Regions from separate parts of the Mesorhizobium sp. M4B.F.Ca.ET.214.01.1.1 genome, predicted to be linked through region 3. Evidence: riboswitches for the same ligand, from Rfam matches in the RefSeq annotation. Region 3 holds a riboswitch; each other region holds the start of a gene.

Evidence for each region. A riboswitch is a leader RNA that binds a small molecule or an ion and turns the genes downstream of it on or off. The one in region 3 is predicted to bind cobalamin.
Region 1: linked by a shared signal. The riboswitch ahead of EN857_RS13165 (DUF1636 family protein) and the one ahead of EN857_RS02765 (aromatic ring-hydroxylating dioxygenase subunit alpha) in region 3 are both predicted to bind cobalamin.
Region 2: linked by a shared signal. The riboswitch ahead of EN857_RS13405 (CbtB domain-containing protein) and the one ahead of EN857_RS02765 (aromatic ring-hydroxylating dioxygenase subunit alpha) in region 3 are both predicted to bind cobalamin.

What each region holds. Positions count from the first base shown of each region.
Region 1 is NZ_SRUX01000005.1:330,850-335,098, forward strand. Features, by position in the region: gene cobW (cobalamin biosynthesis protein CobW) at 1-774, opposite strand, end outside; gene EN857_RS13165 (DUF1636 family protein) at 785-1,204, opposite strand; cobalamin riboswitch at 1,242-1,448, opposite strand; gene EN857_RS13170 (winged helix-turn-helix domain-containing protein) at 1,478-2,677, opposite strand; gene EN857_RS13175 (NADH-quinone oxidoreductase subunit A) at 3,009-3,374, shown strand; gene EN857_RS13180 (NADH-quinone oxidoreductase subunit B) at 3,365-3,946, shown strand; gene EN857_RS13185 (NADH-quinone oxidoreductase subunit C) at 3,951-4,249, shown strand, end outside.
Region 2 is NZ_SRUX01000005.1:382,940-387,188, forward strand. Features, by position in the region: gene EN857_RS13395 (aromatic ring-hydroxylating dioxygenase subunit alpha) at 1-813, opposite strand, end outside; gene EN857_RS13400 (gamma-glutamylcyclotransferase) at 946-1,638, shown strand; cobalamin riboswitch at 1,703-1,897, shown strand; gene EN857_RS13405 (CbtB domain-containing protein) at 1,934-2,113, shown strand; gene EN857_RS13410 (CbtA family protein) at 2,129-2,926, shown strand; gene cobU (bifunctional adenosylcobinamide kinase/adenosylcobinamide-phosphate guanylyltransferase) at 2,919-3,434, shown strand; gene cobO (cob(I)yrinic acid a,c-diamide adenosyltransferase) at 3,436-4,050, shown strand; gene cbiB (adenosylcobinamide-phosphate synthase CbiB) at 4,051-4,249, opposite strand, start outside.
Region 3 is NZ_SRUX01000001.1:599,956-604,204, forward strand. Features, by position in the region: gene EN857_RS02760 (hybrid-cluster NAD(P)-dependent oxidoreductase) at 1-595, opposite strand, end outside; gene EN857_RS02765 (aromatic ring-hydroxylating dioxygenase subunit alpha) at 614-1,861, opposite strand; cobalamin riboswitch at 1,983-2,186, opposite strand; gene EN857_RS02770 (DUF680 domain-containing protein) at 2,696-2,902, shown strand; gene EN857_RS02775 (DUF680 domain-containing protein) at 2,971-3,180, shown strand; gene EN857_RS02780 (DUF680 domain-containing protein) at 3,286-3,525, shown strand; gene ugpC (sn-glycerol-3-phosphate ABC transporter ATP-binding protein UgpC) at 3,615-4,249, opposite strand, start outside.

The DNA of each region.
Region 1 (4,249 bases), on a different contig from region 3:
AATGAAAGTGTCGAAGTCGTCATGTTCGTGGTCGAATGCGCCGTCATGATGGGATTTGCGGTTCTCGATGTCGTCCTCCACGGCAAGACCAAGCCCCAGCAGCACGGAGGGATCGACCTTGCCGTGCGACGTCGGCACGATCTTCACGGCGCGGGCGGAGTGTTCGTTGATGATGGCGTTGGCACGGGCCGAACCGGCGGCGTCCATCAGGTCGCTCTTCGACAGGATGATCAGGTCGGCGCAGGCGACCTGATCTTCGAACACTTCCTCGACCGGATCGTCGTGGTCGAGCGTCTCGTCTTGCGCGCGCTGCGCCTGCAGGGCGTCCATGTCGTTGGCGACGCGGCCTTCGGCCAGTGCCGGGCCATCGACCACGGCGATGACACCATCGACGGTCACGCGGCTCTTCACGCTCGGCCACTGGAAGGCCTGGACCAGCGGCTTGGGCAGAGCGAGGCCGGAGGTTTCGATCAGGATGTGGTCGACCTTCGGCGTCAGCGACAGGATCTGGTCGAGCGCCGGCACGAAATCGTCGGCGACGGTGCAGCAGATGCAGCCATTGGCCAGTTCGACGATGTTTTCCTCCGGGCAGGCATCGACGCCGCAGCCCTTGAGGATTTCGCCGTCGATGCCGACATCGCCGAACTCGTTGACGATGATCGCCAGCCGCTTGCCTTTGGCGTTCTCGAGCAGGTTGCGGATCAGCGTCGTCTTTCCGGCGCCCAGGAAGCCGGTAACGACGGTGCAGGGAACTCGGGAGACGGATGCGGTCATGGTCAGTCCTTCAGCAGGTCGAGGGAGGGATGCGGGCAACAAGGCCGCGCTTCAGGGAATCGGGCCGGCCGCGCCACGGGATGAGGCCGTCGGTCGAGGTGGCGAAGAGCTTTGCGCCAGCAACGAGGTCGGCGCCGCTGGTCGCTGTCAGGTCGCCGAAGACGTAGCTCCAGCAGCCGTCACGCAGAAGCGCTGCGCTTAGGCGACGCTTGCAATTGCCGAGGCATTCGACAGTGCGGATGCGTATGTCCTGGCCGGAAGCAGCCCGGCGCGTGTCCTCGGCGAGCAGCGCGCCGGCGCGCGGATGGGCATCGGAACCCGTTTCGTCGCGGCAGGACGAGCAGACGATGACGGTCACGCCCGCCAAGGCTTCGCCGTCGTCGGACGGTATGTCCGCTCTGTCAGCCGGAAAACTGCTGTCGCGCTCCAAATCAGGCTCCTTGCCCGGAAAACCCGCCAGGCGATCGGATTCATCTGTCTCAGACGGCAGGTCTCCTGGCTCGCGGGTCATCGCCTTGGTTGCCGCCTTCCCGGGACCATCCCAGTGGTTTTCGGCCGAGGCTCATCGCTTACAGTTGCGGGGACAGCCGCGGAATTGGGATTCTCGATCCCGCACCGCATTCCCTCTTGGCCCCTCCCTTTGCCGGGAGAAGACCGTCTGCGGCGGATTTAGGCTTACGGGTGTGGGCCTGTCAACGCACGTCTACGACGCGCTAAGGCCTGCCAGCGCCGGGCCGAGGTCGCCGGCCGGCGTCACTTCGATGCTCTCGAGGCCAAGCCAGCCCTGCATTCGCTTGAGCTCCTCGAAGAGTTCTGCCGCAGTTTCCGGCGGCGTATCAGGCTCAGCATAAGCGGCGTGGACGCGCAGCACGCTCGCCGGGCGGTCGGCGCGGAGATCGACGCGGGCGACGATCCGGTCGCCGAGCAGGAAGGGCAGCACGTAGTAGCCGTATTGGCGCTTTTCGGCCGGGGTATAGATCTCGATGCGGTAGCGGAAGTCGAAGAGCTTTTCGGTGCGGGTGCGTTCGAAGACGACGGGATCGAACGGCGCGAGCAGGGCGCGTGCCTCGATCTTGCGCGGGATGCGGGCGTCCTTGTGGAGATAGGCCGGCTTGTCCCAGCCTTCGACCCGCATCGGCAGCAGATCGCCCGTCTCGACCAGTTCCTCGATCCGGTCCTTAGTATCGCCGGGCGCCAGACGAAAATAGTCGCGCAAGTCGCTATAGGTGGCGATGCCATGCGCGCGGGCGGAAATGCGCAGCAATTCGCGATGCGCGTCCTCGACGGAGGGAACCGGCAGGTCGAGCACGGCCCGCGGCAGCACGCGCTCCGGCAAATCGTAGTAGCGCTCGAAGCCGCGCCGGTAGGCGGTGGTGATGCGGCCGGCCCAGAACAGCCATTCGAAGGCGTGCTTGGCCGCGCTCCAGCCCCACCAGCCGCCATTGCCCTTGTGGCCTTCTATGTCGGAGGCGGCGATCGGCCCGCGTTCGGCGACCTCGTTGTAGATCTCGTCAATCATCTGGCGCTGCTCACGGCCCCATTTCGCCAGTCCGAGATACATTTCCTCGCCCTGTTCGGCGCGCTGCATGCGCCAGCGCAGCAGCGGCCAGGTCTCGACCGGCAGGAAGGAGGCCTCATGCGCCCAATATTCAAAGACGGTGCGCTTGCGCGTGAGCGCGGCGTTGTCGAGCAGGGAAAGCGGGTAGGGGCCGAGGCGCGAATAGAGCGGCATATAGTGCGCGCGCACCACGGCGCTGACGGAATCGATCTGCAGCAGGCCGGTGCGGGACAGCACGCGGGCGAGGTGGCGGCGGTCCGGCGTGCCGCCCGGCTGCGGGTCGGTGAAACCTTGCGCGCCGAGCGCGATGCGCCTAGCCATCGCGAGAGATATCTTTTCCTTCATCCAGAAGCCTTGCCCCGATCCGTCTACCCGAATTTCCAGTCAATGATTCCAGCCATGCTAGCAGCAAATGGCGGGAGATATGTCAGGAGAGAAAAGTGGAGTAAAAAGCGAAGGAAATCAAACAGGAGCGGATCGGACCAGTTTCTTCCGTCTGGCGTCCAGCGCCGCGTTTTGAACAAGGTTTGACTTGCTTCGCCGAAAGCGCTGCGCTAACCCTCGCCGCGTTGCAGCATAGGCCCTTAAAACGGTTCAGCGGTGAATCTGTCACGCTTCCGCAATAGGATCGGTTGCTGTAATCAACGTGGATTGACCGCCAACGGAAAGCCGCAGCATGAACGCACTTTTGAGTTCGTATCTGCCCATCGTCCTGTTTATCGGCGTGGCGCTTGTCGTCGGCCTGGCGCTGCTTGCGGCGCCGTTCCTGGTGGCCTACCGCAACCCCGACCCGGAAAAGCTTTCCGCCTATGAATGCGGTTTCAATTCGTTCGACGACGCACGCATGAAGTTCGACATCCGCTTCTACCTGGTGTCGATCCTGTTCATCATCTTCGATCTGGAAGTGGCCTTCCTGTTCCCGTGGGCGGTGTCGTTCTCGAAGATAGGCATGCTCGGTTTCTGGTCGATGATGGTGTTTCTGGCGGTGCTGACCATCGGCTTCGCCTATGAATGGAAAAAAGGAGCGCTGGAATGGGATTGAACGACAGTTCAGGCACCCTCGTCGCGCCGAAGCCCAAGGGCATCATCGACCCCAACACCGGCCGGCCGGTGGGGCAGGATGATCCGTTTTTCCTCGAGATCAACAACGATCTGGCCGACAAGGGCTTCCTCGTCACCTCGACCGAGGCGCTGATCACCTGGGCGCGCAGCGGCTCGCTGATGTTCATGACCTTCGGCCTCGCCTGCTGCGCGGTCGAGATGATCCACACCTCGATGCCGCGCTACGACTCCGAGCGGTTCGGCGTCGCGCCGCGCGCGTCCCCGCGCCAGTCCGACATCATGATCGTCGCCGGCACGCTGACCAACAAGATGGCGCCGGCGCTGCGCAAGGTCTACGACCAGATGCCGGAGCCGCGCTACGTCATCTCCATGGGCTCGTGCGCCAATGGCGGCGGCTACTACCATTATTCCTATTCGGTGGTGCGCGGCTGCGACCGCGTCGTGCCCGTCGACATCTATGTGCCCGGCTGTCCGCCGAGCGCGGAAGCGCTGCTTTACGGCATTCTTCTGTTGCAGAAGAAGATCCGCCGCACCGGCACGATCGAGCGGTGAGCCGATGAGCCAGAAGTTGAACGAACTCTCCACCTATCTCGGCGAGAAGCTCACTGGCCGCATCGGCGAAGCCGTGCTGGCCTATGGCGAGCTCACGGTTTCCGTCGAGCCGGGCAGCCTGATCGAGGTGGCGACTTTCCTGCGCGACGATGCGCGTTGCCAGTTCGTCTCGTTCATCGACGTCAGCGGTGCCGACTATCCGTCGCGCGCCCGGCGCTTCGACGTCGTCTATCACCTGTTGTCACCGAAGCAGAATGTCCGCATCCGGCTGAAGGTCCAGGCCGACGAGGAGACACTGGTTCC
Region 2 (4,249 bases), on a different contig from region 3:
GCCGGCAAACACCGGACCGTGCACGTGCCCGTCGCGCGACCAGGTCTCGGCGCCGGCGCGCAGGCCGCCGGAGAATTCCGGCGCGTCATTGTCGGCGTGGCGCGCCCATTCGGGATCGTCGTGCCTCGCCATCAGGCCTCGGCCATAGATCGGCACCAGCCGCGACAGGTCCTTGTGGACGCCGGGGCAATGCAGGCACTCGTTGAAGTTCTCCCAAAAGATCTTCCAGTTGCAGTTCATCACCTTGCGCAGCGCATGGCCGGTGACCAGCGTCTCCAGCGGCCAGTTGGCGAGATTGCCGGAAGCCTGGTCGAACGAGGCTTCCGCCGAGCCGGCGGCATCTTCGGCGAGGTTGATGAAGACGAAGCCGCGCCACACCGACAGCGCCACGCCATAGAGCGGGTAGTCGGCCTTGTCGAAGCCTTCGGGCAGCGACTTCGACGGCACGCGCACGAGGTCGCCGCGCAGCGAATAGGACCAGGCGTGGTAGGGGCAGGTCAGCAGCCTGGCCTTCAGCCTTCCCTCGCTCTCCTGGCAAAGCTGCGAGCCGCGATGCCGGCAGGTGTTGTGGAAGGCGCGCAATTCGCCGGCCTCGTCGCGCAGCACCACGATCTCCTGCGTGCCGACGCGGAATGTCCTGAAAGCCAGCGGCTGGGCAAGGTCGGCCTCGCGGCAGACCAGCAGCCAGCTTTTGTACCAGATCGCGTCGAGGTCACGACCGTAAGCCCCGGCATCCCAATAGGCCGACGACGGCAGCGTCGGCTCAAGCCTGGTCAGGCCGGTGTAGAGGTCGTCGCTCGGTTTGGGCTGCATAGGCGGCTCCCTGAATGGTCCAGCCGACACCCGGCCAGGATGTTTGTCAATCGCTCGCGCCGTGGCCATTGTGGCACGCAATCGCCGCCCCTAAGGTCGGCGCTTCACAAGTCGGGTGCCCAGGGACAGTTCATGCCGCCAAGGACAATGTCGCTCACCGAGGAGCTGGTCGCGCGCTGCTTTCGCGTCGTCGAGGACAGCGGGCCTGATCCCAACGCGATGCATCTGGACGATGCCGACTATGAAGCGATGCTGGACACGCTGGAGGCTGAGCTGCCTGGCAGCGAACCGCTCTGGCTGTTCGGCTACGGCTCGCTGATCTGGAAGCCCGAGATCGATCATGTCGAGGAACGGGTTGCGGTCGCGCGCGGCTGGCACAGGTCCTTCTGCATGAAGATGACGCGCTGGCGCGGCACCAGGGAGCAGCCTGGCCTGATGATGGCGCTGGACCGGGGCGGGCAGTGCAAGGGCGTCGCCTTCAGGCTTGGCGACGCCGACCGGCGCCGGCAGCTCGACAAGGTTCTGCGGCGCGAAGTGACGCTGAAGCCGACCAGCTACCATCCGCGCCTGCTCAACCTTTCGAGCGACGGCGGCACGTTGCGGGCGCTGGCATTCGTCATCAACCGCAAGGGCACAACCTATTCCGGCCCGCTCGAGGAAAGCGTGGTGGTCGAAAGGCTGGCGACATCCTGCGGGCACTGGGGATCGGGCGCAGACTATCTTTACAACACGGTGAAGAACCTCGAGCAGCGCGGCATCCATGACCGCCATCTGTGGCGGCTGCAGCATCTGGTTGCCGAGCGGATTGCCGCGTCGGACAGCTAGGCCCGGTGGCGCATTTGCGCTGGTGGCCGCCGGAATTTGGTTTGCCGGGCGCGACGATTCTGCCTATAGTCCTGCCGTCGTCGGTTCCGTTTTTGGAGCCAAGAGGGAATGCGGTGAGGGCGAATTCGTCCAATGCCGTGGCTGCCCCCGCAACTGTGTGCGGTAGTCCTCTCCAAGACCACTGAGGAAAATCCTCGGGAAGGTGGGGAAGGGCGCTGATCCGCGAGCCAGGAGACCTGCCGGCGACAGAAACGTTGAATTCTATGCCCTCGGGTGGAGGGCGAAAGGACAAGACATGACGACCGCTTCCGTCTCCCTCGGCACCTCCGTCTCCTCGCAGTCGCGCTTCATGCAGCTGGCCATGGCCGCGTTGCTCGGCATTTTCGTCGTCGGCTTTGTCGGCTTCTCGCATCTCGATGCGGTCCACAACGCCGCTCACGACTACCGCCACTCGATGGCGTTTCCCTGCCACTGACAAGGGCCTGACATCATGAACCTGTTTCGCAACGTCGTGTTCATCGCGGCGATTGCAGGGCTCGTGGCCGGCGTCGTTCTCGCTTGCCTGCAGGCCTATGCAACCGTGCCGCTGATCCTCAAGGCGGAAGTCTACGAACAGGCCGGCGGCGGCCATCATCATGATCATGCCGCGGCGCCTGCCGAGACCGGCGACGCCATGAGCTCCGCCGCTCCGGCCGGAAATGCCATGAGTTCCGCGCCGGCTCCGGCCGAAGCGGCCGCGCCAGCGGAAGACGAGGGCTGGGCACCGGCCGACGGCTTCGAGCGTTTCGCCTTCAACGTCGTCGCCAACATCGTCACCGGCATCGGCTTCGCGCTGATCCTGGTCGCGGTTTCGGAATTCGCCGGTGGTATCGGCAACTGGCGCCAGGGCGTGTTCTGGGGTCTCGCCGGCTTTGCCGTGTTCACGCTGGCGCCGGGCCTCGGCCTGCCGCCGGAACTGCCGGCGATGCCGGCCGCCGAACTCCTGCCGCGCCAGATCTGGTGGACGGCGACAGCGGTCGCGACCGCCGCCGGACTCGGCCTGATCGCTTTCCGCAAGTCGCTGCCGCTGGCGATCCTGGCCGTGGCCCTGATCGTCGCGCCGCACATCGTCGGCGCGCCGCAGCCGGAAAGCTTCGAGACGCCGATTCCCGAAGGCCTGCATCACCAGTTCGTGGTGGCGGTGACGGTCACCGACCTGGTGTTCTGGCTGGTGCTGGGCGCTGCCGTCGGCGTGGTGCGCGGCCGCTTCACCGGCACGGCCACCAGCCTGCGCGACAGCTTTGCCTGATCGCAGGGGACTGACCTTCATCATCGGCGGTGCGCGCTCCGGCAAGAGTGCGCATGCCGAAACCCTGGTGACGGCGAGTCCCTCGCCATGGGCTTACATCGCCACCGCGGAAGCCTATGACGATGAGATGCGCGAGCGCATCGCGCTGCATCGGGCGCGTCGCGGCGAGGGCTGGGCGACGGTCGACGCGCCGCTCGATCTTGCCGCCGCGATCGAGGCGCTGCCTGACCACCAACCCGTCTTGATCGACTGCCTGACTCTGTGGCTGACCAATCATATGCTGGCCGAGCGCGACCTCGATGCGGAATGCCGGCGGCTTGTGGATGTTCTATCGCGGCCGCGCGGGCCGTGGTTCGTGGTGTCCAACGAGGTCGGCCTGGGCATCGTGCCCGACAATGCGCTGGCGAGGCGGTTTCGCGATGCGGCCGGCCGGCTCAACCAGCAGGTCGCCGCCGTCGCCAATACGGTGCTGCTGATGGTGGCCGGTCTGCCGCTGAAGGTGAAGTGAGATGACTGAGACCGATGACAAGGATGCCGAGCGCCACCGCGCCAAGATGGCCAAGCGCAAGGCTGTGCAGGATGCCGAGGTGGCGGCAAAGACGATCGAGAAGGGGCTGCTGATCGTCAACACCGGCCCGGGCAAGGGCAAGACCACGGCCGCCTTCGGGCTGGCGCTCAGGATGCTCGGCTACGGCAGGCGCGTCGGCGTCGTGCAGTTCATCAAGGGCAAATGGCATACCGGCGAGAAGGACGCCTTCGCCGCCTTCGGCGACCGCGTCGTCTGGCATGCGATGGGCGAGGGCTTCACCTGGGAGACGCAGGACCTGAAGCGCGATATCGCCGCCGCCGAGGCCGCCTGGGCAAAAGCACTGGAGCTGATGGCGGATCCGTCGATCAGCCTTGTCGTGCTCGACGAGCTCAACATCGCGCTGCGCTACGACTATCTCGATCTGGAAAAGGTCGTTGCCGCGCTGAAGGCGCGCCGTGCTGACCTGCATATCATCGTCACCGGCCGAAACGCCAAGCCGCTGCTCGTCGAGGCGGCCGATCTCGTCACCGAAATGGGCCTCACCAAGCACCATTTCTCGGCGGGCGTGAAAGCCCAGCAAGGCATCGAGTTCTGATCACATCGTCAGATAGATCAACAGCGCCGACAGCATGCCGAACAGCGCGATCAGCAGCCAGTCGGCCACCTGGTAGAGCTTCAGCGCCTGCCTGATGTCGAGGCTTTCCGCCTCGCGCCGGCCGCCTTCGCCCATGTAGGCATCCTCGACGACCACGCCGCTGTAGCTGCGCGGGCCGGCCAGGGCGAGACCCAACGCG
Region 3 (4,249 bases):
AGCCCTCGCGGCTGGAGCGTTCCTCGATCATGAAGCCGAGCGACAGGCCGGGCATGCGGCTGCCCAGCAATTCAAGCTCCTTGCGAAAAATGATCTCTTCCGCCCTGCGCGCGCAGTTGACGAAACCGACATCGGTCCAGGGCGCGCAGTCGTTCAGCCAGCGAAGCATCGACATCATCGGCGTTACGCCGGAGCCGGCCGAGATGAACAGGTACTTGGCCGCCGGATGGCTGTGCAGCGAGAAATCGCCGACCGGGCCATAGGCCTTCACATGGGCGCCGGGCTTGAGATTGTCGAACATCCAGCGCGTGCCGATGCTGCCGGCCTGCGCCTTCACCGTCACCGCGATCGAGAACGGCCGCGAGGGCGATGAGGACAGCGTGTAGGTGCGCATCAGCGGTCCGTCGGCGGTCGGCAGTTCCAGCGTCACGAACTGGCCGGGCTTGTAGCGGAACCAGGTCTGGTTGTCGGAGCGGAAGGTGAAGGTCTTGACGTCCGGCGCCTCGTCGCTGACGCCGATCACCTCCAGCACCTGCAGCCGGTCGTTCCAGGGCGCCATCTCGTCGAGATGGCGATAGAGGGCGAGATCCGTCATCGCGTTCATCCCTTCACCTCAAGCAACGCTGCGCAGCGCCGGCCGGCCGCCTTCGGCAAGGCGCGGCCCGATGAAGGAGGCGTACCATTCGACGAACTGGATGACGCCGCCCTCATGCTGCTCCGAATAGGGGCCGGGCTCATAGGCCGGCGACAGGATGCCGAAAGCATTTTCCTCGACGATGCGGCGATCCTGGTCGTTGGTCTCGGTCCAGACATGGGTGAGTTCGGCAAGATCGTAATCGACGCCTTCCACCGCATCCTTGTGGACCAGCCATTTCGTCGTCACCGCGGTTTCGGTGGCGCTGATCGGCAGCACCCGGAAGGTGACGGCATGGTCGATCAGGATATGGTTCCAGGTGGTCGGATAGTGGTAGTGCATCAGCGTGCCGATGCGGTCCGCCGAGACGCTCGTGGAAAGGTTCTTCCTCACCGCGCGCTTGCCGCTCATCGTGTAACTGACGGCGTCGCGCAAGAGCGGCGCGCGGGTGGCGCGATACTGTCCCGCCGGGTCGATGCGGAACTTGCTCGGCAGGCCCGCCACCTCGCATTTCGCCCAATGCGCCTGCATCTCGGGATCGCTTTCGGCACCATGCACGCCGGTCACCGTCGGCGCCTCGGGGAAGGTCTTGCAGAGTTCGGGATGGTTGCCGGCGCAGTGGTAGCACTCGCGGTTGTTTTCCCAGACCAGCTTCCAGTTGCCCTTCTCGACGATGGTCGATTCGAAAGCGACCTTCGCTTCGCTCAACCGATGCGGCAGGAGATAGGGTTCGATCATGGCGCGCATCGGCGCGAAATCGGCCGGCTCTTTCGCCAGGCAGATGAAGATGTAGCCGCCGACGCTTTCGCAGGCGACCGGCTTCAGGCCGAACTGGTTCTTGTCGAAACCATCCGCCATCTGGCGGGCGAACAGCAGCCTGCCGTCGAGCTCGTAGGTCCATTGATGATAGGGGCAGACGAGCTTCGCCGCCGTGCCCTTCTCGGCGTTGCAGACGCGGCTGCCGCGATGGCGGCAGGAGTTATGGAAGGCATTGACCCTGCCTTGCTGGTCACGAACCAGGACCACCGGATAGTCGCCGACCTGCGCGGTGATGTAGCTGCCCGGCTTCGGCAATTCGCAATCGTGGCCGATGAACAGCCAGTCGCGGTACCAGATCAGCTCCATGTCGAGCTTGAAATAGTCCGGGTCGGTATAGAAAGGCTGCTCCAGCGAAAAGCCCGGCCTGCGGCCGTGCAGCAGCCTCAGCATGTCGTTGCGCGCATCCATGTCCTGTCCTCGCGTTTGTCGCACCGCTTCAAGGACTGAACTGGTGGTGATTGAGAAGAACGACCGCCGCCGGCATGGCCGGGCACGCACCATCCGCCTCTTGACCGCCCACCGCGATCAGTCGAGTTCAAGTATCCCTGGCTGGTTTCCGGGCTCTGGAGTGCCCTGGCGGGCGGTCGCGGCACCTTCCCAGGCCGATGGCCCAGTGGTCTCCCGTCGCGACTTTGAACTCCACCACCGTTGCGGGGGCAGCGCCGGGTTCTGACCGGCTTCCCAATTCTCCGTCCCGTCGTCACGGAGCGGCACCTGAGATGGTCTGATCTTAATCACGACAGCCGCCGCGCCATCGGCATGAAAACGACATCGCATCCATGCGGCGCGACACGACCCATGAAGCTGATATTGGCCCTGCAAGGCGACCGATGTCACACGCTGCCGGCATGCGAATCGAGGCGGAGAAAACCGTGTTCGAATCGGCCCTGGGCGGCTCTGAATTGGTTAACAGTATAGAAAAGTGACTATTAGGAGATTCTAAAATCGAACCGAACGGTTCGTTTCTGTTGACAATGCGTGCAGGACGGTGTGAACGCAGATCTTCGGAATCGTCACTTGGCTCGATGGGCGATTCAAACAACCACTTGATATTGCTCCGCAATTCATTGCGTGTAGATGGCCTTGGTACAATTTCAAGGTGCAGATTCATAGGCCAGACGGAAAAACTTCGTGATTGGAAAGCGGCCGATAGCTCTCCCACATCGGGGCTGTCCGAACGACGCGATTTCCTCCCAAGACACGCCGCTAGACGGACGGAAAAAATATACTGGAGTACCAAAAATGAAAAAGATTGCTCTTACTGCCGCCGCCCTTCTGGCCATTTCCGGCAGCGCCTTTGCTGGTGGCAGCGACAATTACGGTTCCAACGGTGCCAATCAGCCCGCCGCTGCCGTCGACAGCTCGTACACGGCTTCGATCGAGAAGTCGGAACCGGCCGCTCAGACACCGGCGCACGGCTCGGACCGAAACCTGTTCGGCAACAACTAGCACACGATCCCTGACCGCGGTGGGCGATGCCTGCCGCTCGGGATCGTCAGAAATTCAGGAGCACTAAAATGAAGAAGATCATCCTTGCCACAGCGGCCCTTCTGGCCATCTCGGGCGGCGCTTTCGCATCCGGCAGCGACAATTACGGTTCCCACGGTGCCAATCAGCCCGCTGCTGCCGTCGACAGCTCGTACACGGCATCGATCAAGAAGTCGGAACCGGCCGCCGAGCAGCCCGCCAACCAGGGCAGCGACCGTAACCTCTTCGGCAACAACTAAACCGACCGGACCGCGATCCCGGACCTCCGGTTCGGGTCGTGGCCAAACGGAAGCCGGACGCGGCGGCTGGCCCGCCGCTCCGACGCAAATCCAGGAGTACCCAAAATGAAGAAGATTGCTCTTACTGCCGCCGCACTTTTGATCGCCGCCGGTAGCGCCTATGCCCGGAACGACAATGTCGGCGGGACCGACATCAACAGTCAGCGGCCGGCCGCCAACGTCGACACCACGCAGACGTCGTCGACGCGCGACACCAGCTCGCCGGTCTACAAGCTGCTGAACTCGTCGGGCGATGTCGAGAAGTCCGCGCCTCAGGGCAGCGACCGCAACCTGTTCGGGCGCTAACAGCCGTCCATCCCGGATCGGGATGGACCGGGCCATAATGCCAAGAGCGGCGGGCACAGCCCGCCGCTCTTTTTTGTCTCACGTGAAAGTCAGGCCGCCTTGGCTTCGGCCATATGCAGCGTGAAGGAGTGGCCGTCGGCGTCGAAGATGTGCAGGTCGCCGGGATCAGCGTTGAGCCGCAGCACAGCACCGCGCTTGACCTCGACATTGCCCGGCAGTTTCGTCACCAGCGGCAGGTCGGCGCGGCCGATGTCGACATAGACGAGCTGGACCTCGCCGAGTTGCTCGACATAGTCCACCGTTCCCTCGAACAAATACTCGGTGCCGGTGGCGATCGCCAGGTCTTCCGGCCGCACGCCGAAACTCACCGCCGCACCATTCGCCGAGGCGGGTGTGGCGATCGGCACCGTCGCCTTGCGGCCGCCGACATGGCTGATGACGGTCGGGTCGCCGGCCTTTTCGATCTTGGCCGGCAGGATGTTCATGGCCGGCGAGCCGATGAACTGGGCAACGAACAGATTGCCGGGCCGCTTGTAGAGCTCCATCGGGGTGCCGACCTGCTCGATGCGGCCTTCCTTCAGCACCACGATGCGATCGGCCAGCGTCATCGCCTCGACCTGGTCGTGGGTGACATAGATCATCGTCGTGTTCGGCATCGATTCCTTGAGCTTGGCGATCTCGATGCGGGTGGCGACGCGAAGTGCCGCGTCGAGGTTGGACAGCG